Regions from separate parts of the Bradyrhizobium sp. Kon10 genome, predicted to be linked through region 2. Evidence: predicted binding sites of a transcription regulator. Region 2 holds the regulator's gene; the other holds the start of a gene.
The links. Region 2 encodes LexA, which represses DNA repair genes until DNA is damaged. Its sites were predicted from a motif close to TGTTCNNNNTGTGTTCNG; they were not measured.
Positions count from the first base shown of each region.

Region 1: the regulator LexA is predicted to act here: its motif matches at 4,753-4,770, upstream of AC0L2O_RS32515 (YifB family Mg chelatase-like AAA ATPase).

Region 1 is NZ_JBVVOZ010000041.1:6,839-22,808, reverse strand. Features, by position in the region: gene AC0L2O_RS32540 (type II and III secretion system protein family protein) at 1-1,392, shown strand, start outside; gene AC0L2O_RS32535 (CpaD family pilus assembly protein) at 1,436-2,170, shown strand; gene AC0L2O_RS32530 (CpaE/TadZ family protein) at 2,167-3,456, shown strand; gene AC0L2O_RS32525 (tetratricopeptide repeat protein) at 3,496-4,272, opposite strand; gene AC0L2O_RS32520 (PilZ domain-containing protein) at 4,356-4,601, opposite strand; gene AC0L2O_RS32515 (YifB family Mg chelatase-like AAA ATPase) at 4,829-6,367, shown strand; gene AC0L2O_RS32510 (hypothetical protein) at 6,499-6,966, shown strand; gene AC0L2O_RS32505 (ATP-binding protein) at 7,073-9,298, shown strand; gene coaA (type I pantothenate kinase) at 9,522-10,478, opposite strand; gene AC0L2O_RS32495 (phosphoribosyl-ATP diphosphatase) at 10,494-10,817, opposite strand; gene hisF (imidazole glycerol phosphate synthase subunit HisF) at 10,898-11,674, opposite strand; gene hisA (1-(5-phosphoribosyl)-5-[(5-phosphoribosylamino)methylideneamino]imidazole-4-carboxamide isomerase) at 11,685-12,422, opposite strand; gene hisH (imidazole glycerol phosphate synthase subunit HisH) at 12,517-13,167, opposite strand; gene AC0L2O_RS32475 (DUF2628 domain-containing protein) at 13,164-13,694, opposite strand; gene hisB (imidazoleglycerol-phosphate dehydratase HisB) at 13,760-14,353, opposite strand; gene hslV (ATP-dependent protease subunit HslV) at 14,549-15,109, shown strand; gene AC0L2O_RS32460 (DUF2585 domain-containing protein) at 15,322-15,939, shown strand.
Region 2 is NZ_JBVVOZ010000005.1:108,154-124,123, reverse strand. Features, by position in the region: gene AC0L2O_RS09965 (helix-turn-helix transcriptional regulator) at 357-1,484, shown strand; gene AC0L2O_RS09960 (molybdopterin molybdotransferase MoeA) at 1,589-2,800, shown strand; gene lexA (transcriptional repressor LexA) at 2,977-3,678, shown strand; gene AC0L2O_RS09950 (hypothetical protein) at 3,865-4,068, shown strand; gene AC0L2O_RS09945 (hypothetical protein) at 4,260-4,691, shown strand; gene AC0L2O_RS09940 (ComEC/Rec2 family competence protein) at 4,874-7,171, opposite strand; gene AC0L2O_RS09935 (DUF2171 domain-containing protein) at 7,266-7,499, opposite strand; gene AC0L2O_RS09930 (YybH family protein) at 7,609-7,995, opposite strand; gene AC0L2O_RS09925 (glutamine--tRNA ligase/YqeY domain fusion protein) at 8,003-9,682, opposite strand; gene gltX (glutamate--tRNA ligase) at 9,837-11,264, shown strand; gene gltA (citrate synthase) at 11,458-12,762, shown strand; gene AC0L2O_RS09910 (ROK family transcriptional regulator) at 12,940-14,112, shown strand; gene AC0L2O_RS09905 (ABC transporter substrate-binding protein) at 14,170-15,456, shown strand; gene AC0L2O_RS09900 (carbohydrate ABC transporter permease) at 15,534-15,970, shown strand, end outside.

The DNA of each region.
Region 1 (15,970 bases), on a different contig from region 2:
CCGGTCGGCGACCAGGCGCCGCTGCGGGCGGCGGATATCGACGTGGCGCCGGTCGCGACCATCGCGCCGGCCCGCACGCGCTTCCTGTCGCTCGGCGTCGGCAAATCGGTCGTCATCGACCTGCCGCGCGAGGTCAAGGACGTGCTGGTGGCCGATCCCAAGATCGCCAATGCGGTGATCCGATCGGCGCAGCGCGCCTATATCATCGGCGGCACGGTCGGGCAGACCAATGTCGTGTTCTTCTCAGCCGACGGCCAGCAGGTCGCGGCCTATGATATCGCGGTGAAGCGCGACCTCAACGGCATGCGCACGGCACTCCGCCAATCGCTGCCCGGCGTGCAGATCGAGGGCGTCGGCGACAGCGTGATGCTGACCGGCTCGGTATCGAGCCCGGTCGAGGCGCAGCAGGCCGGCGACGTCGCCGCAAAGCTGGTCGGCGGCGCGGACAAGGTCGTCAACAACATCGTCGTGCGCGGCCGCGACCAGGTGATGCTCAAGGTCGTCGTCGGCGAAGTGCGTCGCGATATCGTCAAGCAGCTCGGCGTCGACCTCAGCGCCAGCCTGAACGCCGGCACCGCGGTCGTGAATTTCAACAATTCCAACCCGTTCTCGGCCAGCGGCGGGCCGCTGGTCAGCAACAACGCGCTCGGTGTTGCCGGCCTCACCAAGGGCTTCGCCACCGTCAGCGCCACGATGCGCGCCATGGAAAGCGCCGGCGTGATGCGGACGCTGGCCGAGCCGAGCCTGACGGCGATCTCGGGCGAATCCGCCACCTTCATCGCGGGCGGCGAATTTCCAATTCCCGGCGGCTACGCCTGCGATCCGACCACGCATGTCTGTACGACCCAGATCACCTACAAGAAATTCGGCATCTCCCTGAACTTCACGCCGGTCGTGCTCAGCGAAGGGCGGATCAGCCTGCGGGTGATGACGGAGGTCTCGGAGTTGTCGAGCCAGAACGCCATCACGGTGTCGCAGGCGCTGTCGCCGAGCTCGACCAACTCGATCACCATCCCCTCGGTCCAGACCCGTCGCGCCGAGACCACGCTCGAGATCCCGTCCGGCGGCTCGATGGCGATGGCTGGCCTGATCCAGCAGCAGACCAAGCAGGCGATCAACGGCCTGCCCGGCGTCGACCAGGTGCCGATCCTCGGCGCGCTGTTTCGCAGCCAGGACTTCGTCAACAATGAGACCGAGCTGATGGTGATTGTGACGCCTTACGTGGTGCGCGCGGTCGCCCAGAAGGAACTGTCGCGGCCCGATGACGGCTTCGCGCCGTCGTCGGATTCGCAGTCGGCACTGCTCGGCCGCATGAACCGCCTCTATGGCATCGCCCGCCGCATCGATCCGATGGACAGCAACCAGGGCGATTTCGGCTTCATCATCGACTGACACGAACGGACGTTTTGGGGAACGGGACGAGAGGGATGAAGCGATGACGAAGACAGACGATCGACGTCGCAATTTGCGCATCGCGCTTGCACTGACGGGGCTCTCCGTCATGCTCGGTGCGTGCAACACCACCGGTGACGTCGTCACCACCCAGACGGTGCCGACCGATTATCGCCAGCGCCACCCGATCGCGGTGCAGGAAGCCAAGCGCTCGATCGTGATTTTCGTCGGCAAGGCGCGCGGCGGCCTCTCGGCGGCGCAGCACGCGGACGTCGCAGGCATTGCCGGGGACTGGGTGCGCGAAGGCACCGGCTCGGTCGTCGTCGACGTGCCGGTCGACACCGCGAATTCGCGCGCCGCAGCGGCGACCTATCACGAAATCCGTGCCGTGCTCGGCGCCGGCGGCGTGCCGTCGCGCGCCATCGTCGAGCATACCTATCGGCCCGAGGATCCCGCGCTGCTGCCGACCATCCGGCTGAGCTATTCCAGGATCGCCGCGGTCGCCGGGCCGTGCGGATTGTGGCCCGAGGACATGGGCCCATCCATCCTCGACCCCGGCTACAACGAGAACCGGCCCTATTTCAATCTTGGTTGCGCCACCCAGCGCAATCTCGCGGCGATGATCGACAACCCCGCCGACCTCGAGCAGCCGCGCGCCGAAACGCCGGCCTATACCGCACGGCGCGATATCGCCTTCGACCGCTATCGCAAGGGCGCCGCGACCTCGACCACTTATCCCGAGGCTGACAAAGCCAAACTCAGCGACACAGGCAAATGACGAGCGCCCACGACCAGGAAGCGGACGATCCGCAGCACCCCGAGGAACACATTGCGCCGGTCCCTCGCATCTCGGTGCAGGCGTTTTGCGAGACCGAGCAGACGCTCGCGGCGGTGACCGCGGCCGGCCTGGACCGCCGTCTCGCCAAGGCGCATCTCACCGCCAAGGACGGCGGCCTGGCCGCGGCGATCGAAGTCTACGAGACGATGCCGACGCCGAACGTGATCGTGATCGAATCCGACGGCACGCGCGACATTCTCGAGGGCCTGGACGATCTCGCCGGCGTCTGCGATCCCGGCACGCGCGTGGTCGTGATCGGCAATCCCGGCGACACTGCACCCTACCGCGAGCTGGTGCGCCGCGGCGTCAACGACTACGTGGTCGGACCGGTCGAGACCATCGACGTGGTGCGCTCGATCTGTAGCCTGTTCTCCGCCTCTGAAACCATCATCACCGGCCGCGTCATCGCCGTGGTCGGCGCCAAGGGCGGCGTCGGCGCGTCCACCGTCGCCCACAACGTGGCCTGGACTATCGCGCGCGATCTGGCGCTCGATTCCGTGGTGATCGATCTCGATCTCGCCTTCGGCACCGCGAGCCTCGACTACAATCAGGACCCGGTGCAGGGCATCGCCAACGCGGTGCTGTCGCAGGACCGGCCGGACACGGCGCTGATGGAGCGGCTGCTCGCCAAATGCACCGAGCGCCTCAGCCTGCTGGCGGCGCCCGCGGCACTCGACCGTGTCTATGATTTTGGCGCCGAAGCGTTCGATGCGGTGTTCGACACGCTGCGCATGACCACGCCCTGCATCGTGCTCGACGTGCCCCATCAATGGTCGGGCTGGACGCGGCGCGCGCTGGTCAACGCCGACGACATCGTGATCGTGGCCGAACCCGATCTCGCCAACCTGCGCAACACCAAGAACATGCTGACCGTGCTGAAGGCGGCGCGGCCGAACGACCGGCCGCCGCTGTACTGCATCAACCAGGTCGGCATGCACAAGCGGGCGGAGATCGACGTCAAGTCGTTCGCCAAGACCATGGAGAGCCAGCCGATCGCGGTGATCCCGTTCGATTCGAAGCTGTTCTCGACCGCTGCCAATAACGGCCAGATGATCGCGGAGGTCTCCAAGAGCCACCGCACCACCGAACTGTTCCAGAACATCGCGAACCGCCTCGCCGGGCGCGGCGAGGTGAAGAAGCCGAAGCGGTCGCTGCTCGGACCGCTCCTGAAGAAGCTGAAGGGCAAGTCGGGACGCGGATCCGCTCCGCATCGCAAGGCGTCGTAAGCGCCAACGCGTCAAGCCAACAATCCAGGCTCCGGCGCGCTACTTCTCCGCCCGCTGTTGCTGCTTCTTGCTCAGCAGCTGCCGTAGCGTCGCGACCTTTGCTGCCGCCTGATCCGGCGGCAGATCGGCCTTCACGATGGTCTCGGCCTCGGCCTGCTTTCCTTCCAGTCCCAGCACCAGCGCGAGATTGGCGCGCACGCGAGGGTCGGCGGCGTTACGCCCGTAAGCGCGGCGCATGGTCTCCTCGGCCCTCGGCAGATTGTTCTGGAGCATATAGGACAGGCCGAGATTGGACAGCACCGACGGCTCGTCCGGCACGATCTTCAGTGCGGTCGCATAATATTGCTGCGCTTCCTCGTTGCGGCCGAGCTGGTCGAGCGCCGCGCCTTGCGCCGACAGGATGTGCCAGTCGGGATCTTCAGGCGTATGCGCGCGGCTGAGCACATCGTAGGCCTGCTGGAAATTGCCGTTGTCGGCCAGTGCGCGGCCGTAGCCGGCGAGCAGCGCCTTGTTGCTGGGATGGGCCAGCACGGCCTGCTCGAGCACCGCGACCGCCTGGGCGCGCTGGCGGGTCTCGCGCAGCGCCGTGCCGTAATCGAGGGCGATATTGGGATCGCTCGGCTTGGCGCGGTAGCGCTCGCGCAGCGCGTCCATGTCCGGCCTCCCGTCGGCCCTGGCCGCTGGCTCCGGCGTGCCGCCGAGCGCGCCGGTCACGTCCTCCAGGCTCGTGGTCTGGCAACCGCCGAGAACGAGCACCAGGAGGGCCGGAAGCAACAATCTCGCCGGGGAAGAGGCAAGGCACGAACGCTTGGACATACTCTGATCACCGCCGGCGGACTGATCAGAGATGCTTTGCCGATTAACGCTAAATTCCCGTTAAGGAAACGCGTTGGCAGGGTCTAATCGGTGAATTCGGCGCCGAATTCGCAGCCGATCCGCCAGCGCAGCCGGCATTGGCGCGAATAATCAGGCGCGAAGATGATGGTGAATTGCGGCGGCACTTCGAGAAATTCCGCCACCACTTTCACGCCCCCGTCCGAGATGTCCGTGATCGTGCAGTCCCTCGGCAAGGAGCCGGCGCCAAGATGGATCTTGGCAAGCCGAGTGCACATCCGTCGTTCGCTTCTGCGGCGATTTGCAAGCATTTGAATTGTTCACCCCGTTAGGTCACGGCCCATCCCGCAACTCTAGGAGTAGCGGACATTCGTTGGAATGTGCTGAGCACGGCCGCTCGCATTCGAGACGTAGTGTCGGCGCCTTGTTTACGATCGATTAGGGCTGGCCGGGCCGCCAAACCGTTCCCGTATTGTTCTTGCGGACAGGATCGGGCTCTGCTACCCTTGATTGTGCGAGAGGGCAGGCTGGTTTGAGCATGGTTCAGCGGGTTTCTACCGTCGCCTTTGAGGGGATCGAGGCCCGCGCGGTCGACGTGCAGGTGCAGGTCGCCCCGGGCCTGCCGGCCTTTGCCATCGTCGGTCTACCCGACAAGGCGGTGTCGGAGGCGCGCGAGCGGGTCCGCGCGGCGCTGATCGCCTCGGGGCTGGCGCTGCCGGCGCGGCGGATCATCGTCAATCTCGCGCCGGCCGACGTCCCGAAGGAAGGCAGCCATTACGACCTGCCCATCGCGCTCGGGCTGATGGCGGCAATCGGTGCGATCCCGCCGGACGCGCTGACCGGTTTCACGGTGCTCGGTGAGCTCGGCCTCGACGGCTCGATCGCGCCGGTCGCCGGCGTCCTTCCCGCCGCGATCGACGCCAATGTGCGCGAGGAGGGATTGATCTGCCCGGCCGCCTGCGGCTCGGAGGCGGCGTGGGCGAGCCCGGACATCCAGATCATCGCCGCACACTCGCTGATCCAGATTGCCAACCACTTCAAGGGCACGCAGGTGCTGTCGCGGCCGGTGCCGAAGGTACATGAGGCCACAGCCTCGCTGCTCGATTTGCGCGACATCAAGGGCCAGGAGAGCGCCAAGCGAGCGCTGGAGATCGCGGCCGCTGGCGGGCATCATCTGCTCATGATCGGCGCGCCCGGCGCCGGCAAATCGATGCTGGCGGCGCGCCTGCCCTCGATCCTGCCGCCGCTGTCGCCCGGGGAATTGCTCGAGGTCTCGATGATCGCGTCCGTCGCCGGCGAGATCGAGGGCGGCGCGCTGACGTCGCGGCGGCCGTTTCGCAGCCCGCATCATTCCGCCAGCATGGCCGCGCTCACCGGCGGCGGCGCGCGCGCAAAGCCGGGCGAGATCTCGCTGGCGCATCAGGGCGTGCTGTTTCTCGACGAGCTGCCGGAGTTCGATCCGCGCGTGCTGGATTCGCTGCGCCAGCCGCTGGAGAACGGCGAGGTCTCGGTCTCCCGCGCCAATCACCGCGTCACCTACCCTGCCCGCTTCATGCTGGTCGCGGCGATGAATCCCTGCCGCTGCGGCAATGCGTTCGAGCCCGGCTATGCCTGCAAGCGCGGCCGCGTCGATCGCTGCACGGGTGACTACCAGTCCCGCATCTCCGGCCCGCTGATGGACCGGATCGATTTGCGCATCGAGGTGCCGGCGGTGACCGCGGCGGACCTGATCCTGCCGCCGCCGGCGGAGGGCTCAGCCGAAGTCGCAGCACGCGTGGCGGCGGCGCGCGACATCCAAATAGCGCGCTACGCGGATGCTGGCCTGCCGCAGGTCCGCACGAATGCCGAGGCGCCCGCCTCGGTGCTGGAGGAGATCGCCAAGCCCGATGCGCAAGGCGCCAAGCTGTTGCGCGATGCTGCCGAGACCATGCGGCTATCGGCGCGCGGCTATCACCGCGTGCTGCGGGTGGCGCGCACGCTCGCCGACCTCGACGGCGCCGACAGGATCGGCCGGCTGCATCTGGCCGAAGCGCTGTCCTACCGCGCACTCGCGGAGGATGTGCGGCAGCTCGCGTGAACGATACGCGCGTCAACCCGGCGGTAACGAGTTTCCTTTACGCTCTGCAAACCATAAGGCCCAAGAGCTGCGTGTGTGAGTTCCCATACGAGCTTTCCGGGCCTTGGCGAGTACTTGGCGAGTAGAGTGTCATGTTGCGTTTTAAGATCCTGGCGTCGGTTGTTCCCCTGTTGGCCGCGGCAGTCTTCGCCCGCAGCGAAATCGGATCGGTCTCGCATCCCTGCATCGCGCTGGGCGAAACCTCGGTCGAGCTCACATCCCTGTTCTGGACCGCCGGGATCCAGGTCGCCTTCACCGACGATCCTGCGCAGGCGACCGTGCGGGTGCAGATCACCGACGACGCCGACGTGGCGGATTTTGTCGTGGTCGACGACGGCGAGAGCGAGGAGCCGGGTGCCTGCCAGGCCAATCCCGCGACGCGCCTCGTCGCGATTTCCGAACAATCGGGCGGCGGCCGGCCGACGATCTATCTCTCCAGCGAAGGCCCGGCCGACTACCGCATCTATGTGCGCTCGAAGACGTTTTCGCAGAGGGACGCCGCGGCCTTGATCGTCGGCGCCCATGGCGGCCTCCACCACCTCCAGGCCGCCTCGCTCTGAGGCGTTAACGTCTCGTCAATCCTGTTTGGAGGCGGGCTCCAAACCTCAAACTGTTCGCAACGTCGGCGGGACATCGTCAAAGAGTTTAGAGTCGGGGTCGGTGACGATGGATCGGACGTTCCGGATCAAGGTGCACATGCGCCGCTTCAGGCGTCGCCATCCCAGGATCGCGTTCGCGATCCGCTCCTTCATGATCTTCTCGGCGACGTTCGGCGGCGCCTATGGCTTCATCGCCGGCAGCCGGTCCGAGACATCCGGCTACGACCCCAACGCGTTCGCGATCGGCGCGAGCTTCCTGTTCGCGCTCGCCTGCCTCGGTCTCGCCACGCTCAGTATGCGGTTGCGTTTCGTCAACAAGCGGCTGCGCACGCTCGCCACCCACAACGACGTGCTGATCGATCGCAATTGGGAGCTGAAGGAAGCCGAAGAGCGCGCCCGCAGCCTGTTCGAATCGCAGGGCGACCTGATCGTGCTGCGCGACCATCAGGGCCGCATCACCTTTGCCAACGACGCCTATTGTGCGCTGGCCGGACGAGCGCGCGGCGCACTGGTCGGCACGCGCTTCGATTTTGACGTGCTGGAGCAGGGTGACAGCGCGCGCGAAAGCAACGGCACGCGCATCCACGACCAGAAGATCGCAACGCTTGTGGGAGCGCGCTGGATTGCTTGGCGCGAGGGCCTCGTCCGACACGATGCCGGCCAGCCCGCCGAATTGCAGAGCGTCGGACGCGACGTTACCGACCGCACCGAGACCGAGCGTGCGCTCTCGGACGCGCGCGACCAGGCCGACGCCGCCAACCGCGCCAAATCGCGCTTCCTCGCGATGGCCTCGCACGAGATCCGCACGCCGCTGAACGGCATCATCGGCATGGGCGGGCTGCTGCTCGACACCACGCTCACGCCGGAGCAGGCGACCTATGCGAGGGCCGTGAAAACCTCGGGCGAGGCCTTGATGGCGCTGATCGAGGAGCTGCTCGACTATTCCAAGATCGAGGCCGGCAAGCTTGACCTCGAGCAGCGTCCGTTCGCGCTCACGGCCTTGATCGAGGACATCACCGAGCTGCTGGCGCCGCGCGCGCAAGCCAAAAATCTCGAGATCGCGGCTTACATCGACGAACGCCTGCCGCTCGAGGTCAGCGGCGATGCCGGCCGGCTGCGCCAGGTGCTGCTCAATCTCGCCGGCAACGCCATCAAGTTCACCGCGAGCGGCGGTGTCGCGCTGATCGTCGAGCCCGGCATCTGGCCGAACGAGATCAGCTTTCTGGTGCGCGACACCGGGATCGGCATCGCGCCCGAGGCGCAGTCGCGCATCTTCCGCGAATTCGAGCAGGCCGACGAGCGAGTCGCGCGCACCCATGGCGGCACCGGGCTCGGCCTTGCCATCAGCGAGCGCATCGTCAAGCGCATGGGCGGCCGCATCACGCTGACGAGCGAACCGGGCAAAGGTTCGACCTTCGAGGTCGCGATCGCGCTTTCGCCATCGCAAGCCGGCGCAGCACAAGCCGCATTCCCGAGTCCCGACCTCGCCGGCAAGTCGATCCTCCTCGTGGCGGACGGCATCGAAGCCTCGCTGATCGCACGCCGGCTGGAGCGCTGGGGCGGCCAGACCTGCCTGGTGGCCGATGCGACCGTGGCCGAAGCGCTGCTGCCCGAACGCCCCTGGCATGCGGTGCTGATCGATCGTGCGATCGGAACCAGCGTCGCCGATCGCCTGGGCGAGGTCGCCCGCGCACATGCGGCGCAGCGGCTGGTGCTGCTGACATCGAGTTCGCGCCATGAAAAAATCGCGGAGGCCTTCACCGGCTTCCTGGTGAAGCCGCTGCGTGCGGCGTCGCTCGCTGCGCGCCTGGCGCTCGCGCCGGAGATCGCTTCGCCCGATCTCGCGCCGGAGCCCGTCGAACCCGCCGCGGTCGCAACCCCGGTGGAGCGCCTGTCGATTCTCGTCGCCGAAGACAATGAGATCAACGCGCTGTTGATGCGCTCGCTGCTGACCAAGCTCGGCCACCGCGTCGTCATCGCGGTCCATGGCGAGGCTGCGCTGGAATCCTGGCTCGCAGCGAGTTCGGCTGGCACGCCTCATGATCTCGTGCTGATGGACATCCAGATGCCGCAGCTCGACGGCATCGAAGCGACCAAGCGCATCCGCGCCCACGAGGCCGCCACTGGGGCCCGCCACACCCCGATCCTGGCGCTCACCGCGAATACGCTGGTGGAGGATCGCTATGCCTGTTTCGAGGCCGGCATGAATGGATTCTTGATCAAGCCGCTCGATCGCGACAAGCTCGAAGACGCGCTGGCCGGACTCGCGGCGGCACGGCATCTCGTGGTGTAGAAGAGTCTCTCCATCGTCATTGCGAGGAGCTCTTGCGACGAAGCAATGACGGCGTGGGCGTCACAACCTTCAGGCGTCGCGGCATTTGGGTGGTGTAGCCGCGATCAAAGGTGCCGTAGGGTGGGCAAAGCACAGCGTGCCCACCATTTACACTCAACGGGCGGAGAGATGGTGGGCACGGCGCGCGAAGAGCGCGCCTTTGCCCACCCTACCAGACCGTGGCCTACAGCCTGCGCAGCGCCACGCTCTCCACCACGTGATCCGCGCCCTTCTTCAGGATCAGCGTCGCGCGCGGGCGCGTCGGCAGGATGTTGTCCTCGAGATTGGCGAGGTTGGTGCGCTCCCAGATCGCGGTGGCGGTGGCGGTGGCCTCCTCGTCGGACAACAGCGCATAGCGGTTGAAATAGGACTTTGGATTGGTGAAAGCGGTGTCGCGCAGCGCCAGGAAGCGCTTGATGTACCAGCGCCGCAGCGCGGCTTCCTCGGCGTCGATATAGACCGAGAAATCGAAAAAGTCGGAAACGACCGGCACCGCCTTGCCGTCGCGCGGCAGCTTGCCGGTTTGCAGCACGTTGACGCCCTCGACGATCAGGATATCGGGCTGGTCGATCTCGACCCACTGGTTCGGCACGATATCGTAGGTCAGATGCGAATAGACCGGCGCGCGGACATGGCGGCGTCCGGCCTTGATGTCGGACAGGAAGCTGAGCAGCAGCGGCAGATCGTAGCTCTCGGGAAAACCCTTTTTCTGCATGATCCCCTGCCGGTCGAGCACGGCGTTGGGATAGAGAAATCCGTCGGTGGTGATCAATTCGACCTTGGGCCGCGGCGACCAGCGCGCCAGCAGCGCCTGCAGCACGCGCGCCGTGGTGGACTTTCCAACCGCCACCGAACCGGCGACGCCGATGATGTAGGGCATCTTGCGGTCGCGGATGTTGAGGAACTGGCGCTCCGCGTAGTACAGCCGCTGCATCGCGTCGACATAGATCGAGAGCAGGCGCGACAGCGGCAGGTAAATGTCCTCCACCTCCTGTAAGTCGAGGCGGTCGTGCAGCGAACGCAGCCGGTCGAACTCGCCCGGCTCCAGCGTCATCGGCGTGTCGTCGCGCAGTCGCGCCCACTCCTCGCGCGTATAGACGCGGTATGGATTATACTGCTGCTCGGGTGCGCGGATATCCATGACGCCACCTCTCCCTTAGCCGCCCTTGCGCGACGCCTTTTCTTCCAACCCCGACATCGAGGTCCGCTTGTCCAGCGCGGCCTCGACCTCGTCCAGCTTTATGCCGCGTGCCTTCAAAAGCACAAGGAAATGGTAGAGCAGGTCGGCACCTTCGGCGATCAGATGCGCGCGATCGTTTTCGACTGCTGCGATTACGGTTTCGACTGCTTCCTCACCGAACTTCTTGGCGCAATGTTCGGCGCCCTTGTCCAGGAGCTTGCGGGTATAGGACCCCTCGCCGCCGGCTGCCGCGCGGGCGTCGATGGTGGCGGCCAGATCGTGGATCGTGAAACGCGGCATACAAAATACTCAGCAAACACGCTCCGGCTGATTGAGCCGGTCCCTACCAACTCCTGTAGCATTTTTATGAACCGGAGTCGTCAGGCATCCAGGCGCATGGGTAACCCGCGCCGGGCCATGTGCTCCTTGGCCTGCCGGATAGTGAATTCCCCGAAATGGAAGATCGAGGCGGCCAGCACGGCGGTGGCGCGCCCGTCGCGGATACCGTCGACGAGATGGTCGAGATTGCCGACGCCGCCGGAGGCGATCACGGGAACGGGAACGCTGTCGGCGATCGCCCGGGTCAGCGGGATGTCAAAGCCCTGCCTTGTGCCGTCGCGGTCCATCGAGGTGAGCAGGATTTCACCGGCACCGAGCGAGACCACTTCCTGGGCATATTCGATCGCATCGATCCCGGTCGAATTGCGGCCGCCATGGGTGAAGATCTCCCAGCGCTCGGAGCCGCCCGCGCGCTTGACCCGCTTGGCGTCGATCGCGACCACCACGCACTGCTCGCCGAACTTTTCGGCCGCTTCCTTGACGAACTCGCGCCGCGACACCGCGGCGCTGTTGATCGACACCTTGTCGGCGCCGGAGCGCAGCAGCATCCTGATGTCGTTGACCTCGCGCACGCCGCCGCCCACCGTGACCGGCATGAAGCAGGCCTCGGCCGTGCGCCGGACCACGTCCATCATGGTGCCGCGGTTCTCGTGGGTCGCGGTGATGTCGAGGAAGCAGAGCTCGTCGGCGCCGGCGGCGTCGTAGGCGATCGCGGCTTCGACGGGATCGCCGGCATCGCGCAGATCGACGAAGTTGACGCCCTTGACGACCCGGCCGTCCTTGACGTCGAGGCAGGGGATCACACGCACCTTGAACATCGGAAATCTCCTAGGCAGCGCGCGCGTTGCGGATCAGGCTGAGCGCGGCAGCGGGATCGAGCCGGCCGTCGTAGAGCGCGCGGCCGGCGATCGCGCCGGCGAGCTTTTTTGCCCGCGGCGCCAGCATCGCCTTGACGTCCTCGATCGAGGCGAGGCCGCCGGAGGCGATCACGGGAATCGAGATCGCGTCAGCCAGCGCGACGGTCGCGTCCAGGTTCAGCCCTTTCAGCAGACCGTCGCGGGCGATGTCGGTGAAGATGATGGCTGCGACGCCGGCATCCTCAAAGCGCTGCGCGATCTCCAGCACCGTTACCTCAGAGGTTTCGGCCCAGCCTTCGACCGCGACCTTGCCGTCACGGGCATCGAGGCCGACCGCGACCCGGCCGGGGAATTTCTTCGAGGCCATTTTCACCAGATCGGGATCGCGCACCGCGGCGGTGCCGATGATGACGCGGGTGATGCCCTTGGCGAGCCAGGCCTCGACGGTGGCGAGATCGCGAATGCCGCCGCCGAGCTGCACCGGAATCTTGATCGTCTTCAGCATGGACTCGACGGCCTGCGCGTTCACCGGCTTGCCGGCAAAGGCACCGTCAAGATCGACGACGTGGAGATACTCAAAACCTTGCGCGACGAAGCTCTGCGCCTGTGCCGCGGGATCGAGGTTGAACACCGTCGCGCGCGCCATGTCGCCTTGCTCGAGGCGCACGCATTGGCCGTTCTTGAGGTCGATGGCGGGAAAGAGAATCATGTCGCACCTTCTCCCGTCTCCCTCATGGGAACGGGGCTATCAGCCATGCACTCCCTCATTGCGAGCAATGACGAGGTGGAAACCATCGGAGCCCTCACGGTTTCCATCGCAAAAAGTTCGAGATCAGGGCCAGCCCAAAACGCTGGCTCTTCTCGGGGTGAAACTGCGTGCCGATGGCGGTGTCCTTGGCGACGATCGCGGTGACCGGCCCGCCGTAATCGGCGCGCGCGAGCACGTCCGCCTCATTGGCGGCGTTCAGATGATAGGAGTGCACGAAATAAGCATGCTGGCCCTTGGGGCCGAGCGGCAGCTTCTCCAGCACCGGATGCTCGCGCAGCACGTCGAGCGTATTCCAGCCCATGTGCGGAATCTTCAGGCTCTCGTCGCGCGGCGTGATCTTTTCGACGTCGCCGCCGATCCAGTTCAGGCCTTGCGTGATGACGTGCTCCTTGCCGCGGGTGGCGAACAGCTGCATGCCGACGCAGATGCCGAACATCGGCCGCGCCTTGACCCGGACCGCTTCGGTGATGGCCTCGACCATGCCGTTGACGGCATCCAACCCGCGCCGGCAATCGGCGAAGGCGCCGACGCCCGGCAGCACCAGACGATCGGCGCCGTAAGCCTGGTCCGGATCGCTGGTGACGAAGACCTTTTGCGGGTTCTCCATGCTGCGCGCGGCCCGCTCAAAGGCCTTGGCGGCGGAATGCAGATTGCCGGAGCCGTAATCGATGATGGCGACGCTCATCTTGACCCTCCCGGTTCTGGAAACAATCCGATGATGCCGCCCGCCGGCAGCGGCGGCGCATTCGAGAATTGCTGACCCGGCACGCTGCGGGTCGGCGGCGGGCCGCCGCGATCGACCGCCCATTGATCGTTGACGATGCCGCGCTGCTTCTGGCTCCAGCGCTCGAAGAAGCGACGCTCGGCGGTGTCCTCGTCGTCGGCAACGACGACGTCGAGCTGCCGCCAATTGCCGCGCGACAAGGTCCAGCGGCGCAGGCTCGACGCCTCAAATCCCATCAGGAGCGCGACGATGAAATTGGCGAAGGAAATCGAGCCGCGGCCCACGCCGAGGCTATGCAGCCCGGCATCGAACGCGGCGAGAAAGACCACCCAGCCGATCAATGCCAGCCAGAGCCTGTTCCAGAGCAGCCAGACCGGCCCGAACACCATCGCCCAGAAATGGAAGCCGTCGCGCACGAACACGAACTTGTCGGTCGCGCGCAGATCGGCCCCGCCGGGCGTGGGTGCATGAACTGTGTAGACAGGCATGGTGATGCCCCGTTCTCGAGAATTGAATAGACGCCGCCGGCGGCGGTGGCCGCGAGGCGGAGATGTCAGCCGCCGAGCGAGCCCTTGGTGGAGGGCACCTCGCCCGCCGCCCGTGGATCGATCGTGACCGCCGCCCGCAGCGCCCGCGCCAGACCTTTGAAGCAGGACTCGGCGATATGGTGGCTGTTATCGCCATATAGGGTCTCGACGTGGAGAGTCACGCCGGCGTTCATGGCGAAGGCCTGGAACCACTCGCGCACCAACTCGGTATCGAATTCGCCGATCTTGTCGCGCGGAAAATCGACCTTGAACACCAGGACCGGGCGGCCCGAAATGTCGATGACGATCCGCGACAGCGTCTCGTCCATGGGCATGTGGACGTCGGCATAACGGGTGATGCCGGCCATGGTGCCGAGCGCCTGCCTGACGGCCTGGCCGAGCGCGATGCCGGTGTCTTCGGTGGTGTGGTGATGATCAATGTGCAGGTCGCCGACCGCCTTGACCGTGAGGTCGATGCGAGAATGGCGGGCAAGGAGATCGAGCATATGGTCGAAAAAGCCGATGCCGGTCGCGATTTTGGACACGCCGGTGCCATCGAGGTTCACGGTGACCTCGATGTCGGTCTCCTTGGTCTTGCGCTTGATCGTCGCGGTGCGCATGGAAAGCTTTCGCTGGATTGGGCCGAAAACGCCGGTCTTTTAACAGCCAAATGACGCCTTCGCTACTGCGGGATCGCCCCGGCAGGCGCCACTTCTGCCTATGGTGAGCGAAATTTGGGCCCGGAGCGGTCCGTTGTGCGTCGGTTGTGTCTCGGCCGCTGACCGCCTAGATCAGGCCGGACAACGAGGTATTTCATGCAGGATTCCAAAAGCAGCTCGCCGGTCTGGCACGGCACCACGATTTTGACGGTCCGCAAGGGCGGCAGGGTGGTGGTTGGCGGCGACGGCCAGGTCTCGATCGGCCAGACCGTGATCAAGTCCAACGCCAAAAAGGTCCGCAAGCTCGGCAAGGGTGACGTCATCGGCGGCTTTGCCGGCGCCACCGCCGACGCGTTCACGCTGTTTGAGCGTTTGGAAGCCAAACTCGAGCAATACCCGGGGCAATTGACCCGGGCCGCGGTCGAGCTCGCCAAGGATTGGCGCACCGATCGTTACCTGCGGCGGCTGGAGGCCATGATGATCGTGGCCGACAAGGACGTTTCGCTGGTCCTGACCGGCACCGGCGACGTGCTGGAGCCCGAAGCTGGCGTCATGGCGATCGGCTCCGGCGGCAATTACGCGCTGGCGGCCGCGCGCGCCCTGCTCGACACCGACAAGGACGCCGAAACCATTGTCCGCCGCTCCCTCGACATCGCCGCCGACATCTGCGTCTACACCAACCGCAACGTCACCATCGAGAGCCTGGTGGCCGGGTAGGGCTGTGATCGAACAGCGGGGCTCCGGACTGGCTGTAACCTCTCCCGCCTGCGGGAGAGGTCGCGCCGAAGGCGCGGGTGAGGGCTCTGTCCTCTTGGGGGCTGTCCCATTGCGGAAGCACCCTCTCCCCAACCCTCTCCCGCAAGCGGGAGAGGGAGCGCACTTCCGCTGGGTTGCGCACGGTGGCTTCTCGCTGCGATGATGCGCGATCCATGAAGCTTGCATCTCCCGAGAGCACCAAATCTGCGGTCGCCCCGACCTATTGGCTCGGCCTCGCGTTGTTGCTGCTCGCCCTGCAGGCCGGAATCCTGTTCGCGATGGGACGGGTGCCGATCTGCACCTGCGGTTATGTCAAGCTCTGGCATGGCGTGGTGAACAGCTCGGAGAACTCCCAGCACATCGCCGACTGGTACAGTTTCTCGCACGTCCTGCACGGCTTCCTGTTCTACGGGCTGACCTGGATGCTGTTCGCACGATTGCCGCTGCTGCCGCTGTCCTGGCCGGCACGGCTGATCATCGCGATGCTGATCGAGGGCGCCTGGGAGATCGTCGAGAACTCGCCGTTCATCATCGAGCGTTATCGCGCCGGCACGATCTCGCTGGATTATTTTGGCGACAGCATCGTCAATTCGGTCTCGGACACACTGTTCATGGTGCTGGGGTTCCTCAGCGCGCGGGTGCTGCCGATTCCGGCAACGGTCGCCATCGGGCTTGCCTTCGAGCTCATGATGGCGCTGCACATTCGCGACAATCTGACGCTGAATATCTTGATGCTGGTCCATCCGGTCGATGCCGTGAAACAATGGCAATCGGGTCCGCCGATCATCTGACGGCCAAAAAAGCCGCTTGTCCCGACCCGTT
Region 2 (15,970 bases):
TGTGGTGACGCCGATGCGCGTACATGAGAGCCCCTCGAACGGACGGCCCGATTCTGTCGATTGACCTACCGCTCCGGGCAGCTTCTCCAAGCCGCAGGACGATCGCATCTGACGTTCGTCAGAGATCGGAGGGAAAGCGGGCCTTTCGACCTGAATGTTTGAGGAGTGAGACATCGCAGCAACATCCCGCAATATGCTTGCAATTCAGCATTGCACCTCGCCTTCGCCACTCGCGAACCTCAGATTCCCGATGCCGCGCTGCTTTGCGGCAACATCGGCTCGACTGCCGCTTTTCTGTCCTTGCCCCTGGCGCGGCGCTGCGCTGAGATGCCTCATTGCATTTTAAGGCATTTGTCTTGGGGACGGACGATATTTCCAACGACTCCGTATTGGACCTCATCGGCGCCATCTACGAGGCCGCGCTCGACGGAAGCCGCTGGGAAAGTGTGCTGACGCGCATCGACGAGGCGATGGGCGGTCGCATCCTGTTCGGTGTCTATGACCCCGCAAACGGCCTCTCCAGCCTGGTGTCGCCGCGCATCGACCCCGACCGCGTGCAAGAGCTACTCGGCTGGGCGCCGCGCAATCCCCTGTTGCCGCTTGGCATCGGCAGGACGCCGGGCGAGGTCTTCACCATCGGCGACTTCATCACACGCGATGAGTTCACCGCGACCGACTACTACAACGAATGGTGGCAGCCAGCCGGCTTCGATACCGAGCCCTTGACGACGAATTTGCTGGTCGATCATAACGCCACGGGCATCCTGACCAGCCATCGGCCGTCCAATTTGCCTTCATATGACGATAACGCACGGCGGCTGTTTGCGACGCTGGCGCAGCATCTCGTACGCGCCGTTGCCATCCAGCGGCGTACCCACCAGCTCGACGTCACCGGCCGCGCCGCGCTGGCGGGACTGGATGGGCTAGACCACGGCTTCGTTCTCGCAGACGCTCAGGCTCGCCCGATCTTCGTCAATCGCCGGGCGCGCGAATGGCTCGATGCCGCCGACAGCATCGTGCTTGAGGCGGGCGCGCTGAGCGCCATCAACAGCGAAGACGGCCGCTCTCTGCAATCACTGATCGGCTCGTGCAGCATCGATCATCCCGATCGCATCGGCGGCGAGATGAGCTTGCGGCGGCATCCAGGCCGCATGCCGCTGCACGTGCAGGTGACGCCAGTCGGCACAGATTGGGCGGAGAGTTCGGTGCCGCTTGCCTCCGGCTGGCGATCGAGCGCGATGGTGCTCATCACCGACCCCGAGCCGGACGCGAGATCAAGACTCGACGCTTTGCGCACGCGTTACGGCCTCACTCGTGCAGAAGCCGCCTTTGCGCTCGAGATCGTCAAGGGCGGCGGCCGCAAAGCGACGGCGGAACGGCTAGGGATCACCGACGGAACCGCGCGCAGCCATCTGTCGAAAATCTTCGACAAGACGGGCGTGAACCGGCAGGCCGAACTGGTGCGGCTATTGCTCCATAGATAAGCTGCGTCCACGCGCATGCACGTCCGTTTTGCCTCGACGGCCACTGTCGGCTAGAACGCTTGCCGCGACCCGATTGTCGTATTGCCCGAGCAGGAGTTTTCACCGTGGCCCTCATGCCGGTTTCCGACGCGCTTGCCGCGGTGCTTGCCGGCGCAGAGCCGCTGGCGGAAGAGATGGTTGCGCTCGACGAGGCCTGGCACCGGGTGCTGGCGCGCGATCTCGCGGCGCGCCGTACGCAGCCACCGCAGGCGATGTCGGCCATGGACGGCTACGCAGTGCGCGCCGCCGACGCGGCCAGGATCGATGCACAGCTCAATCTGATTGGCGAGGTCGCAGCCGGCCGGCCGTTCGCGGGAACGGTGGGCGCTGGCGAAGCCGTACGGATTTTCACAGGCGGCGTCGTTCCCGATGGCGCGGATGCGGTCGTGATCCAGGAGGATACTGCGGTCGAGGGCAAGCGCGTCACGATCAAGGAAGCCGCCCTCATCGGACGGCACATCCGCCTTGCCGGCGTCGATTTTCGCGAAGGCGATTTGCTGCTGAAGCGAGGAACCCGACTCACCGAGCGTGACCTGGCGCTCGCGGCCGCGATGAACCATCCGCGCCTGCCCGTCCGCCGCCGGCCGAGAGTTGCGATCCTCGCAACCGGCGATGAGCTGGTGATGCCCGGCGTCACCCCCGGCGCGGGTCAGATCGTTTATTCCAACGGCTATGCCCTGCACGCGCTCGCGCGCAGCGAAGGCGCCGAGACCATCGACCTCGGCATCGCCGCCGACACGGTTGAGGCGACCACGGCCGGCATCCGCCGCGCCCGCGACAGCGGGGCGGATGTCCTGATCACCACCGGCGGCGCCTCGGTTGGCGACCACGACCTGGTCAAGCCGGCGCTCGAGGCCGAAGGCATCTCGATGGCGTTCTGGAAGATCGCGATTCGCCCGGGCAAGCCGATGATGCACGGTCAGCTCGGCGCGATGCGCGTGATCGGCCTGCCCGGCAATCCCGTGTCGTCCTACGTCTGTGCGTTCCTGTTCATGGTGCCGCTGATTCGCGCGCTCTCGGGCCGCGAAGTGATTCACCACCGTCGCGAACGCGCCGTGCTCGGCCGCGATGTCGGTGCCAACGACCAGCGCGAGGACTATCTTCGCGCGCGCCTTGAATTGCGCGACGACGGCACCCTCATCGCTCATCCCGTGAGTCATCAGGATTCCTCGCTGCTCGCGAATCTGGCTGCCGCACAGGCACTTCTCGTACGTGCGCCGTTTGCGCCGAAGGCCGAGGCAGGCACGCCCTGCGAGGTGCTGCGATTGCCGGTCTGAACGCGTCGCTCGCTCGCGTTCCGCGAAGTTTGTCGCGTTCACGCTAAATTAAGCAGTTGCGGAACACATATCGAACATATAGTGTCCGTTCATGATTTGTTTCGAGCATGTAGCGGCTCATCGCTGAACTCAGCGTCTCGGAATCGAACGACATCAACCGGGGGAATTTGGTCGAGATGTTAACGCGCAAACAATACGAGCTTCTGCGGTTCATCAGCGAGCGGCTGAAGGAAAGCGGCGTGCCGCCCTCCTTCGACGAGATGAAGGACGCGCTCGATCTGCGCTCGAAATCGGGCATCCATCGCCTGATCACCGCGCTCGAGGAGCGCGGCTTCATCCGGCGCCTGCCCAACCGCGCCCGCGCCATCGAGGTGATCAAGCTGCCGGAGCTTCAGGCCGCGGCCGGCAGCCGCCGCGGGTTCACGCCCAGCGTCATCGAGGGCAATCTCGGCAAGGTCCGCGCGAGCTCCAGCGGGTCGGCGGATGACGGCGAGCGCCCCGTCGCGGTGCCCGTGATGGGCCGGATCGCGGCCGGTACGCCGATCGAAGCGTTGCAGACCCGCAGCCACACCATCAGCGTGCCGCCTGACATGCTCGGCTCCGGTGAGCACTACGCGCTCGAAGTGCGCGGCGATTCCATGGTCGATGCCGGTATCCTCGACGGCGACATGGCGCTGATCCAGCGTAACGAGAGCGCCGATACCGGCGACATCGTTGTGGCGCTGATCGACGACGAGGAGGCAACGCTGAAACGTTTCCGGCGCCGCGGCGCCTCGATCGCGCTCGAGCCGGCGAACGCCTCGTATGAGGTTCGCATCCTGCCGCCCAACCGGGTGAAGATTCAGGGCAAGCTGATCGGGCTTTACCGGAAGTATTGAGCCGGCTGCGGACGGTCGGCAGGCCGCCGCGCACGAGCGATTGGAGCGGACGATTGTCCGCTCCGGCTGGATAGTCTTTCTGGTTTTGCACAGATTATCCGGCCACCCCTCCAGCGCTACATCCTCGGCACGCCGCGACGAAGCACACACCGCTTCGCAGGGCTTTGAGAGACCGAGGAGAGAACCATGCGCAGCATTATTCTGAGCACTGTCGCGATGGCGCTGATCGCAGCATCAGCGTCGCAAGCCCTCGCGGCGCAGTCACAGCACCATCTCGGCAAAGCAGCGCGGGCGACGAGCGAGCAATTCCGCAATGCCCGCAACGCGGTCGAGCAGCCGTCGCAACGGGCCTGGCAATATTCCGGCTGGTCGGCGCCCGCTGGCCGCTAATGGCGAAACTGCCCGAATGCACGGGAGCAGGCTTTGTTCCTCGCGCAATTGAAAAAGATATTGTGATTGCAGCGCGCGAACCAAGCCGCAGATTTGCCCACAACCAAGCAGACGCTTGCAGGCTTCTACTCTGATAGAGGCCTGCGCCTCAGAAGAGGCGCGGGTCGCTATCCTGATTGAGGAGCACCCCGATGTGTGACTACAGCCTGCACGCCGTCGCGACGCGTCCCGCAGAAGTCGGCGAGACAATCGTCACGACAACTTTCCGCGGCACCTCGACGCGCGGCTTCGCCTCCGAAGCCGATATGTCGGTCGCGGTCTGTCTGCTGCCGGGAACGGAGCTCGCCTTCGCCGACAGCGTCCGCTACGACAATCGCTGGATCTGGACGCGCACCATCAACTCCCGCGTCGGCAAGTTCGGCAAGGTCGATCCGCACATTCCCGATCGCCATCACGACGCCATCGAATTTCCGGACGGCAAATACGTGCTGGTGACGCAGCTCGTCGAAGGCCAGCGCGCCACCGTGCTGCAATTGCCGGTGACCCAGCCGCTCGGCGAGCGGGAGCAAAAGCCAGAGATAGCCGACAGGCAGCCAACGATCACCCGCCTGCCGATCGGCTGACGCCGCCGACCCCAACGAGGGGTCGAGGCCCGGATTGAAATGCCCATCGCCGGCCGAGGCCGGCGAACTGGAGCGGTTTGCATCTCGCAAAGCCGATCGAATGGGATCCGCCCGCCGCACGTCGGACGGCCAGCCATTCCGGCCCGACGATCGGCTGAGAGGTCAAATCCAGCCCTCGGCTTTCAGTCCTCGGCTTGGAGATCGGCCTCGGACGGCGTTGCGTCATTGCTCCGGGGAGACGCTGTCTTCGTCTTCGGCGCGAGGCTGCCATCATAATCCGCCGCGCCTGCGGCAGCCGGCGACCAGGGACGGTCTGCGCCCCTTGCCTTCACCGCCTGAACGGCAAAACCATCACCACGCCGCATCAGCGCGAGCGCGCCCTGGCTTGCGAGACGCTGACGATCGACCACCATCGCCGTGCAATCCGGCGGCGCCGGCCGGGCGGTCACCACCAGCGCGGCACGATTGCAATCATCGGCCAGCGCGCCGATGCGCAACGCAACTGCGACCAGGCGCCCGTCGGCGAGCGGCGTGACGCAGCCCAAATCGTCGCACGAGACGCCATCGGCCAGCGACGCACTGCCGGCATCACGCGGATCGGCGTCGGCCGCCAGCCATTCCTTGAGCAGAAAGCTGTCCTTGTTCATCCTGATCAGATGCAGCTGCCCGTCCCTGCCCCGCACCGCGACGCTCTGCCCGTCACCGGCGATCAGGATGTCGGGTTGCCGGACGGACAAGCCCCAAAGGATCGCAACCAGCAGCACCAGCGCGCCCGACCAACGCAGCGGCGTGCGCAACAATCCCATCAGGACGAGCCCGAGGCTCGCCGCGACCAGGGGCGCGGTGCCGAAGGCGCCGATATGGCCGACCGCGCCCGGCAATGCCGCGACCCATCGCGTGACCGCGATCATCCAATCGATGCCGATCCCCATCAGCCACCAGAACACGCCGTCCAGTCCGAACGGCGCCGCAAGCAAGCCCAACAGCCCGGCAGGCATCACCAGCGCCGAAACCACCGGCATGGCGCCGAGATTGGCGAGCACGCCGTACGGCGTGACGCGGTGAAAGTGGAAGGCTGCGTAGGGCGTGGTCGCAAGCCCCGCGATCATGGAGGCCATGAACAGCATCGCGATCTCGCGCCCACCCCACATCGCGATCCGCGCAGTGGTCGAATGATCCGGCGAGGCAAACAGGTTCGGCATGCCGACCTGCACCAGCGCCACGAGCCCCAGCGTCGCCGCGAACGACATCTGGAAGCTCGGATGCACCAGCGCCTCCGGCGCGACCGCAAGCACGATCAGGGCTGCCACCGCGAGGGTGCGGAAAGTAATGGCGCGGCGATCGACGATCACGGCGATCAACACCACCGCCGTCATGAAGAACGATCGCTGCGTGGCCACTTCCGCGCCCGACAGCAGGAGATAGAACGCGGCGGCGAACAGTGCGGCCGCCGCCGACCATTTCTTGATTGCGAAGCCGGCGGCCAACCCAGGAATGAGCGCGAGCAGCGCCCGCACCGCGAAGAACACGACGCCGGCGACCACGGCCATATGGTAACCCGAGATCGACAGCACATGGCCGAGCCCCGAGATGAACATCGCATCATTGACGGGCGTGGTGATCGCGTCGCGGCGTCCGGTCAGCAGCGCGGTCGCGATGGCGCGGTTGTCGCCGTCGAGGGTGGCACGGATGCGTGCGTCGATGGCGTCGCGCAGCCCCTGCATCATTGCGGCGTAGCGCAGCCTGATGCCCCCGGCTTCGGGCGGGGGCGCCACCGTGATTGCCCCCATCGCGAAACCGGAGGCACCGATGCCCTGGAAGAACATGTCGCGCGAGAAGTCGTAGCTGCCGGGCCGCAATGGCGAGAGCGGCGGCATCAGCCGCGCCTTCAACTGCACGAAGCTGCCGACTTCGGGGGCCGTCCCCTTGCGCACCGACAGCCGTACACGCTCCAGCTGGATGTCGCCGCGTTGGGTCTCCATCGCGGTGACGCGGAGCACGAACCGGTCGGTGCGCTCACGGATGTCACGCGTCTCGACGAAGCCCGACAGCGACACGGAATAGAGCGGCTTTGCCAGCACGGCATGAGCGATGCGCGCGGTCTTCCAGGTCGCCATCGCAAAGCCGGCCGCGACCGCCGCGATCATGATGGCTGGCGCGAAGAATCGGCCTCGCCGCAACAGCATAGCGCCGAGCGAGAGCACGGCCGCGGTCGCGGCTACGACCCAAAGCACCGGCTCACGATCGGCGGCAAAATAGAGCGCGATCCCGCAGCCGAAGGCGATGGGGACCCAGGGAAACAGCCGCCCGGCGCCGGCCTCAGCCCGCCCCCATTCGCGCAGCGTCTCGACCAGTGAGGGCCAGACGCCGAAGCCCGCTGGCGCAAAGCCGCCGGCGGACGCGGGGCGGCCCACGGGCCAAGTTCCCGCGATCCCTTGTGCGATCCCTTGGGAGCGTACTGGCCGCCCGGGCTCCGCCATCGTTACACCTGACAATACGCAACGGAGCTCGAAGCTACCGGAACGTGTAGGCAGGCGAATAGCGGTACAGATCAGGAACGAACGGCTTAAAAGCCTACTTTTCCTCTTCCATCGTCACGGCCACATCCGCCTTGGCGGAGAGCCGGACCTTGTTGCCCTCGACGTCGGCGACGAGGCCCTTGTCGATGAAGTGATGATGGCCCTTGTGGCTACCCTCGCCGCTGTCCTTCTTGGTCAGCTTGATGCGATTGCCCTCGATCTTGTCGACCGTGCCGATGTGGACGCCATCGGCGCCGATGACTTCCATATGTTCAGCGATGTTCTGCATGGGGGATCCTCTTCTGGACCCGATCAACGCGTGAGAGGCGGTTCGGTTCTGCCGGGATTCCGGGGCTCCTATCGGCGCGAGCCCGGAATGACGACACCCAATTACGAGGCTAGATCAGCGGTGCCTGCGACGAGGCGTGGTGATTGACGATCTTCCAGTCGCCGGCCTCGCGGATGATGACCCAGCTCATCTTGACGATGAGATCGGGTCGCTCGCCGGCGAGGTCGAACGAGATGGTCGCAGCCATGTTGATCAAGTCCGGCCCCGCCCGCACCACCTGCACCTTGGAAAACGCCGCGCGCGGCTTGCGCCATCGCGGCAGGCCGTTGAAGTACTCGGCAACGCCGTCCCTGCCCCGGTAGAGTCTTGGGTTTGATCCGAAGAAGAACGCGTTGGTCGAATAGAGCGACGACAGCGCGGCGGCGTCGAGCCTGGCGAAGCCGGCGCACCATTTCGCGATGATCGCGGAAACGATTTCGTCGGCTTCGTTGCTCATATGCGCCTCAGCCCTTGGCGACTTCCTTGGCAAACGTGTCGCGCAGACCGATGGTTTGCGAGAACACGGGCTTGCCGGGCGTGGAGTCCTTGTCGCGCACGAAATAGCCCTGCCGCTCGAACTGCATCGGCTCGGTCGCATTGCTTTCGGCGACCGAGGCCTCGACCCGGGCGTCGGACAATATCTCCAGCGACTGCGGGTTGAGATCGGCGGCGAAGTTCGAGGCGTCCGGGCTCGGGTTGGCGAAGAGCTGGTTGTAGATGCGGATTTCCGCAGGCTTGGAGGTCGCCGCCGAGAGCCAGTGCATGGTGGCCTTGACCTTGCGGCCGTCGGGCGCATTGCCGCCCTTGGTCGCGGGATCGTAGCTGCAGCGCAGCTCGACCACCTCGCCGTCAGCGTTCTTGATCACGCCGGTGCACTTGACGAAATAGGCGTAGCGCAGCCGCACCTCGTTGCCCGGCGACAGGCGGAAGAACTTTTTCGGCGGGTTCTCCATGAAGTCGTCGTGCTCGATATAGAGTTCGCGACCGAACGTGATCTTGCGCGTGCCGGCCGAGGGATCGTCGGGATGATTGATGGCGTCGAGTTCCTCGACCTGCCCTTCCGGATAATTCTCGATCACGACCTTCAGCGGCCGCAGCACCGCCATGCGCCGCTGCGAAGTGCGGTTCAGCTCCTCGCGAATACAGAACTCCAGCATGCCGACATCGACGACACTGTTGGCTTTGGCAACGCCGATGCGCTTGACGAATTCGCGCAGCGCCGCCGGCGGTACGCCGCGGCGGCGCATCCCCGCCATGGTCGGCATGCGCGGATCGTCCCAGCCCGCGACATGGCCTTCGCGCACGAGCTGGGTCAGCACGCGTTTCGACAGCAGCGTGTAGGTGAGGTTGAGCCGTGCGAATTCGTACTGGTGCGGCCTCGACGGCACCGGCAGCTTCTCGATGAACCAGTCGTAGAGCGGCCGGTGATCCTCGAACTCCAGCGTGCAGATCGAGTGCGTGATGCCCTCGATCGCGTCCGACTGGCCGTGCGCATAGTCATAGCTCGGATAGATCGACCACTTGTCGCCCGTGCGCGGATGATGCGCGTGCAGGATCCGGTACAGCACGGGGTCGCGCAAATTGATGTTGCCCGCAGCCATGTCGATCTTCGCCCGCAGCACCCGCGCGCCGTTCGGGAATTCGCCGGCCTTCATGCGGCGGAACAGGTCCAGATTTTCATCGACCGAGCGGTCGCGGAACGGCGAGTTCTTGCCGGGCTCGGTCAACGTACCGCGCGAGGCGCGGATCTCGTCCTGGGTCTGGTCGTCGACATAGGCGAGCCCGTCACGGATCAGCTTCTCCGCCCATTCGTAGAGGCGGTCGAAATAGTCGGAGGCGAAGAACAGGTTCTTGCCCCAGTCGAAGCCGAGCCAGCGCACGTCGGCCTGGATCGAATCGATATATTCCTGCTCTTCCTTGACCGGATTGGTGTCGTCGAAGCGCAAATGGCAGCGGCCCGGAAACTCCTGGGCGATGCCGAAATTGAGTGCGATCGACTTGGCGTGACCGATATGCAGGTAGCCGTTCGGCTCCGGCGGGAACCGGGTCACGATCTCCCTGTATTTGGCCTGGTCGAGGTCGGCCTGGATGATGTCACGAATGAAATCGCGCCCAACCTCGTTCGCCACCGGTTCTGTGCTCATCCTGCAATCCTGTCGGGAAATCTTCGGCCCTTCTGCCAAATTCGCTTGGCTGAGCCAAGGGCTTAAGCAAGGCCTGGCAGGTCCGCTGCCGGGCTTTAGTTATGCTCCGGTCCTGTTATATACCACCGCCTCCAATGCATAGGCCCTGCCAAGAATGACCTCCTCCGTCGTCACACGCTTCGCTCCCTCCCCGACCGGCTTCCTCCATATCGGGGGCGCCCGCACGGCGCTGTTCAACTGGCTCTATGCGAAGAAGCACGGCGGCAAGATGCTGCTCCGGATCGAGGATACCGACCGCGAGCGGTCCACCGAGGCTGCGATTGGCGCCATCCTCGACGGCCTCAAATGGCTGGAGCTCGGCTGGGATGGCGATGTCATCTACCAGTTCAGCCGCGCCGCGCGCCACCGCGAGGTCGCCGAGCAGCTGCTCGCCGAAGGCAAGGCCTACCGCTGCTACGCCACCGCCGAAGAACTCACCGCGATGCGCGAGAAGGCGCGGGCGGAGGGCCGCACCCGCCTCTATGACGGCCTCTGGCGCGACCGCAACCCGGCGACAGCGCCCGCCGACGTCAAACCGACGATCCGGCTGCGCGCGCCGCAGACCGGCGAGACTGTGATCGAGGACCAGGTCCAGGGCCGCGTGGTCTGGCAGAACGAGAACCTCGACGATCTTGTGCTGCTGCGTGGCGATGGCAACCCGACCTACATGCTCGCGGTGGTGGTCGACGACCACGACATGGGTGTCACCCACGTCATCCGCGGCGACGATCATCTGATCAACGCCGCGCGCCAGAAGCAGATCTACGATGCGATGGGCTGGGCCCTGCCGAACATGTCCCACATCCCCCTGATCCACGGCCCGGATGGCTCAAAGCTGTCCAAGCGCCACGGCGCGCTCGGCGTCGATGCCTATCGCGCCATGGGCTATTTGCCGGCGGCGCTGCGCAACTACCTCGTCCGCCTCGGCTGGAGCCATGGCGACCAGGAGATCTTCTCGACCGAGGAGATGATCGCGGCCTTCGACCTTGCGAACGTCGGCCGCGCCGCCGCCCGCTTCGATTTCGCCAAGCTGGAAAACCTCAACGGCCATTACATCCGCCATGCCGACGATCAATCACTCGTGAAGATGTTCGAGGACGTGCTCGACCACGTCGTGCCCAGCCGCGACGAGATCAAGGCCAAGCTAAACGACACCACGCGCGCGCAGCTCCTGAAGGCCATGCCGGCCTTGAAAGAACGCGCCAAGACGCTGATCGAGCTGATCGACAGCGCCTATTTCATCTTCGCCGACCGGCCGCTCGAGCTCGATCCCAAGGCGGCGGCGCTGCTGACGCCCGAGAACCGCAAGCTGATCGGCCAGCTGCATTCCGCGCTGGAGAATGTGGAGGCCTGGAGTGCGGCTTCTGCGGAGGCTGCGCTGCGCGCTTTTGCCGAGGAAAATAATCTCAAGCTCGGCGCAGTCGCGCAGCCTTTGCGGGCGGCGCTCACTGGACGATCGACCTCGCCGGGGATTTTCGAGGTTTTGGACGTGCTTGGACGCCAGGAAAGTTTGCACCGGCTCAAGGACCAGGCCAAGGGCTAGGCCCAGGGTGGCTCAAGCCTTTGCCCACCAAGGACCGGGTACGACGTAAGTCGAGCATGCGTGGCGCCATCTTGCAGCGCACACAGCAATAATATACCCATCTTGACCGTAGCTTCTGGAATATCCGGCCTGCCCACGATCTCATCGGGGCCTTCCGGGTCCGGCCCGTTTCACCATACATCGGGGACCTCTGATGGACGCAAAAGCAAGCAATAAGACCGCCACGCTGACGGTCGGAAACAAGAACTACGATCTCCCGATCCTCGGCGGCAGCGTCGGGCCTGAAGTCATCGATATCGGCAAGCTCTACGGCCAGTCCGGCCTGTTCACCTACGATCCCGGCTTCACCTCGACGGCGAGCTGCCAGTCCAAGATCACTTATATCGACGGCGACGCGGGCGTGCTGGAATACCGTGGCTATCCGATCGAGCAGCTCGCCGAAAACGGCGACTTCCTCGAGACCTGCTACCTCTTGCTCTACGGCAGCCTGCCGACCGCCGCGCAGAAGAAGGACTTCGACGATCGCGTGATCCATCATACGATGGTGCACGAGCAGATGGCCCGCTTCTTCCAGGGCTTCCGCCGCGACGCCCATCCGATGGCGATCATGGTGGCGGCTGTCGGCGCGCTCGCCGCATTCTATCACGACTCCACCGACATCAACGATCCGAAGCAGCGCATGATCGCCTCCATGCGGATGATCGCCAAGATCCCGACGCTGGCGGCGATGGCCTACAAATACACGGTCGGCCAGCCCTTCATTTATCCGAAAAACTCGCTGAAGTTCGCCGAGAACTTCCTCAACATGTGCTTCGCGGTGCCGTGCGAGGAGTACAAGATCAATCCGGTCCTGGCCGACGCGCTGGACAAGATCTTCATCCTGCATGCCGACCACGAGCAGAATGCTTCCACCTCGACGGTTCGCATCGCCGGCTCCTCCGGCGCCAACCCGTTCGCTTGCATTGCCGCCGGCATTGCCTGCCTGTGGGGCCCGGCGCATGGCGGTGCCAACGAAGCCGCCCTCGCGATGCTCGCCGAGATCGGTTCGGTCGACAAGATTCCGGAATTCATCGCCAAGGTAAAGGACAAGAACTCTGAAGTCCGCCTGATGGGCTTCGGTCACCGCGTCTACAAGAACTACGATCCCCGCGCCAAGATCATGCAGAAGATGTGTCACGCCGTGCTCAAGGAGACCGGCCATGGCGACGATCCGATGCTCAAGGTTGCGCTCGAGCTGGAGAAGATCGCGCTCAGCGACCAGTACTTCATCGACCGCAAGCTCTACCCGAACGTCGATTTCTATTCGGGTATCACGCTGAAGGCGATGGGCTTCCCGGTCTCGATGTTCACCGTGCTGTTCGCGGTCGCCCGCACCGTTGGCTGGATCAGCCAGTGGAGCGAGATGATCGAAGATCCGCACCAGAAGATCGGCCGTCCGCGCCAGCTCTACACCGGCGTCACCCGCCGCGACTACGTGGCGATCAAGGACCGGAAGTAACATCGGACTGTAAGGTCCAACGGAACGGCGCCATCGCAAGATGGCGCCGTTTTCGTTTGTGCAGATCCTTGCTGCCACGCACAACAACAAGTCGGCTCGCCGCGTCGGCCGACGCTTGACAGCCGCAATGCCTGGCGCGCATCCTTACACTAAGTAAGAATGACGACAGGGACGGAAATGCCGGAGCAGCCGAGAAGTCGGCGGCAGACGCGCGCTGCCATTTTGACCCACCTGCTTCAGTCGGGCGGCTCGTTTCGGCCGCCGCTGGCCAAGGCCGTGCGCCTGTCCGAAGCGAGCCTCTCGCGCATCCTGTTTGACCTCAAGGCCGAAGGCCTGATCGAGGAGGTGCGGCGCCCTGCCCCGTATGTCGGCGGGCCAACGGCTCTGGTGTCGCTCGATCGTTCGGTGGCGCTTGCAGCGGTCGAGCTGACCGCTCAGTGGCTCAGCGTCGGCGTCGGCAGCCTGTCGGGCGAGTTGCGTTACACCGAGCGTGTACCGCTGCCGGCAAAGCTGACCGTCGAGTCCGTCGGCCGGGTGTTCCAGGAAGCGCTGACATTGCTGCGCGACTGGACGCGGCGGCGGCGCATCAGGCTCGCACACATCGGCGTCTCGGTTCCGGGCCTCGGCCGGTTGAGCGAGTTCGGCAACCCGATCATTCCCTTTGACATCGATCGTGTCAGCGACGTGGTCGGCGCGATGTTTGCCGGCGTGCCGGTCGACTTCACCAACTCGGTGGTCGCGCATGCCACCTTTCACCGCAGCCGCACGGAAGCTTATCCATTCAGCAGCCCGCATCTGTTCGTCTTTGTTGGCCAGGGCGTTGCCGGCGCCTGGATGGATGATCCGATCGAGGATGACACGCTGCAGCCGGTCGAGCTCGGCCATATGGTGTTCGGGCCTGACGGACCGCGTTGCCGCTGCGGACATCATGGCTGCGTCGAAGCCTATGCGTCCCTTCCGGCCCTGGCCGAGCTGCTTGGCGTGGGCGAAGCCGAATTGCTCCAGCTCGGCGACGACTGGGTGACCACGATTCCGATCTCACCGCGTGTGCGCCAGGAGCTGCGCCAGCGGCTGTTCCGGCTTGGCCTGGCGATCGGCAATACGCTGAACGTGAAACCCTGCCGCGGCGTCGCCATCAGCGGCTGGCCCTCGCTTCTCGCTGACGACGATCGCAAGGGCGTGATCGAAGGGATCGACGCCTCTCTGCTCGGCGGACGGCAATTGGCGCAGGTGTCGCTCGCTTTCGTGCCACCCTCGACCGGCAATGATCCGCATGCCGCGTTGGCCTTCGCTGCGTACTGCCTGGCGAGATGCGGTGGCATGCCCGCCGCGTCGACGGAGGCTGCCTGAGATACTGATGCTGCGCGGCTCTCGCGCCGAAGAGTTCACACCCGGGAGGAACTTGCCATGCCGATCACCACAACGAGGCGTCGTCTTCTTGCTGGCTCTGCCGCTGCGCTCGCGCTGCCTGCCTTTGCCCGCGCGCAAGGCGCGGTCAAGCCGCGCCTGACCGTGATCTCGCAATGGTCCGCCGGCAGCGACGGCGCGGCGATCACCGCACTCGGCAAGAAATTCGAGGAGAAGGGCGGGACGTGGCAGCACTCGCCCGTCCCCGGGTTCACCACCGAGATGATGAACAAGCTGCGCGCCCAGATTATCGCCGGCGATCCGCCGGCCTGTTCGCAACTCAAGGGCCCCGAGATCGCAGCCTGGTCGAAGATTGCGCCAACCGTCGATCTTGACGCACTTGTTGCGGCCGCCGGTTACGAGAAGGTCGTCGCGCCGGACCTTGCAAAATTGCACAAGCCGGGGGGCAAGTGGATTGCCCTGCCGCTGCAAATCTACAGCACCAACATGCTATTTCTCTCCAAGCGCGCGATGGACAAAGCCAAGGCCGACAAGCCCCCCGTCACCTGGGCTGACTTCAACGATCTTGCCGAGAAGATGAAAGCCGCCGGGGTCACCTTTCCCGTCGCCAACGGTGGCACCCGCGCCGACGATGGGCAAAAATTCGAGGCCTCGCTCGCCGGCATCAGTCCGACCGCATATCGCGCAGCCGCCATGAATCTCGACAAGAAGGCCCTGGAGGGTCCCGAGATCAAGGCGGCCTTCGCACAGATGCGCAAGATCACCAACTGGATGGACCCCAATGTCGGCGCCCAACCCTATGCCACCAATTTGAAGCGCTTCATCGATGGCGACATGGGCATGTTGATCATGGGCGGATGGGCGCAGGGCGTGTTGCGCAACGCCGGTTTCAAGTTGGACGACTTTACCATCGCGCCGGGTCCCAGCGACAATGGCAAGCCGGTGTTCCTGCTCAATGCCGACGCCTTCATCTTCTGGCAGCGCAAGGAGCCCGATCTGCAGGCCGGACAGACGTTGATGGCCCAGCTCGTGATGGATCCGGCGATCCAGACCATGTACTCGCAAATCACGGGATCGATCCCGGTGCGCACCGACGTCGATCTGTCCGGTGAAGGCTGGTCCGATGGTCAAAGGCGAACCGCAGCCGCACTCAAGGAGGCTGTCGCCAGCAATCAGGCCGTCCTGAGCCTCGCGCACAACATGGCGCAGGAAAATGGCCTGACCGCTGCGATGATCGACGTGTTCACCGAATACGCAAAGAACAAGACGATTACGCCGGATCAGGCGGTCACCCGCCTTGCCGAGGCTGTCGAGGGCGCCCGTTGACCGACATCGTCTCCACAGCGACGCAGCCCGGCCGCCCGGCAATACCAGCCGTGGTCGGCCGGCTGCCCGAATATCTGATGATCTGGGTGCCGCTGCTGCTGTCCGCGGCGCACCTCATTTCGTTCTCGATCTGGACGATCTGGATGTCGTTTACGCCGTCCACGCTTGTGCCGGTCACGGGCTGGGTGGGATTGCGCAACTACAATTCGGTCCTTGCGTCGCGCAACTGGCAAATCGCCTTCGACAATCTGCTGCTGTTCGGCATCGCCTTCGTGCTGCTGAGCTTGATCACCGGTCTCGTGCTCGCGATCTTGCTCGATCAGCGCATTCGTGGCGAGAACGTGCTGCGTACCATCTTCCTGTACCCCCTGGCGGTCTCGTTCGTCGTGACCGGCACGGTGTGGAGCTGGCTGCTCAATCCCGGTATCGGGATCGAGAAGCTTGCCCACGACCTCGGCTGGATCTCCTTCCATTTCGACTGGCTGGTCAACCGCGACATGGCGATCTGGACCAT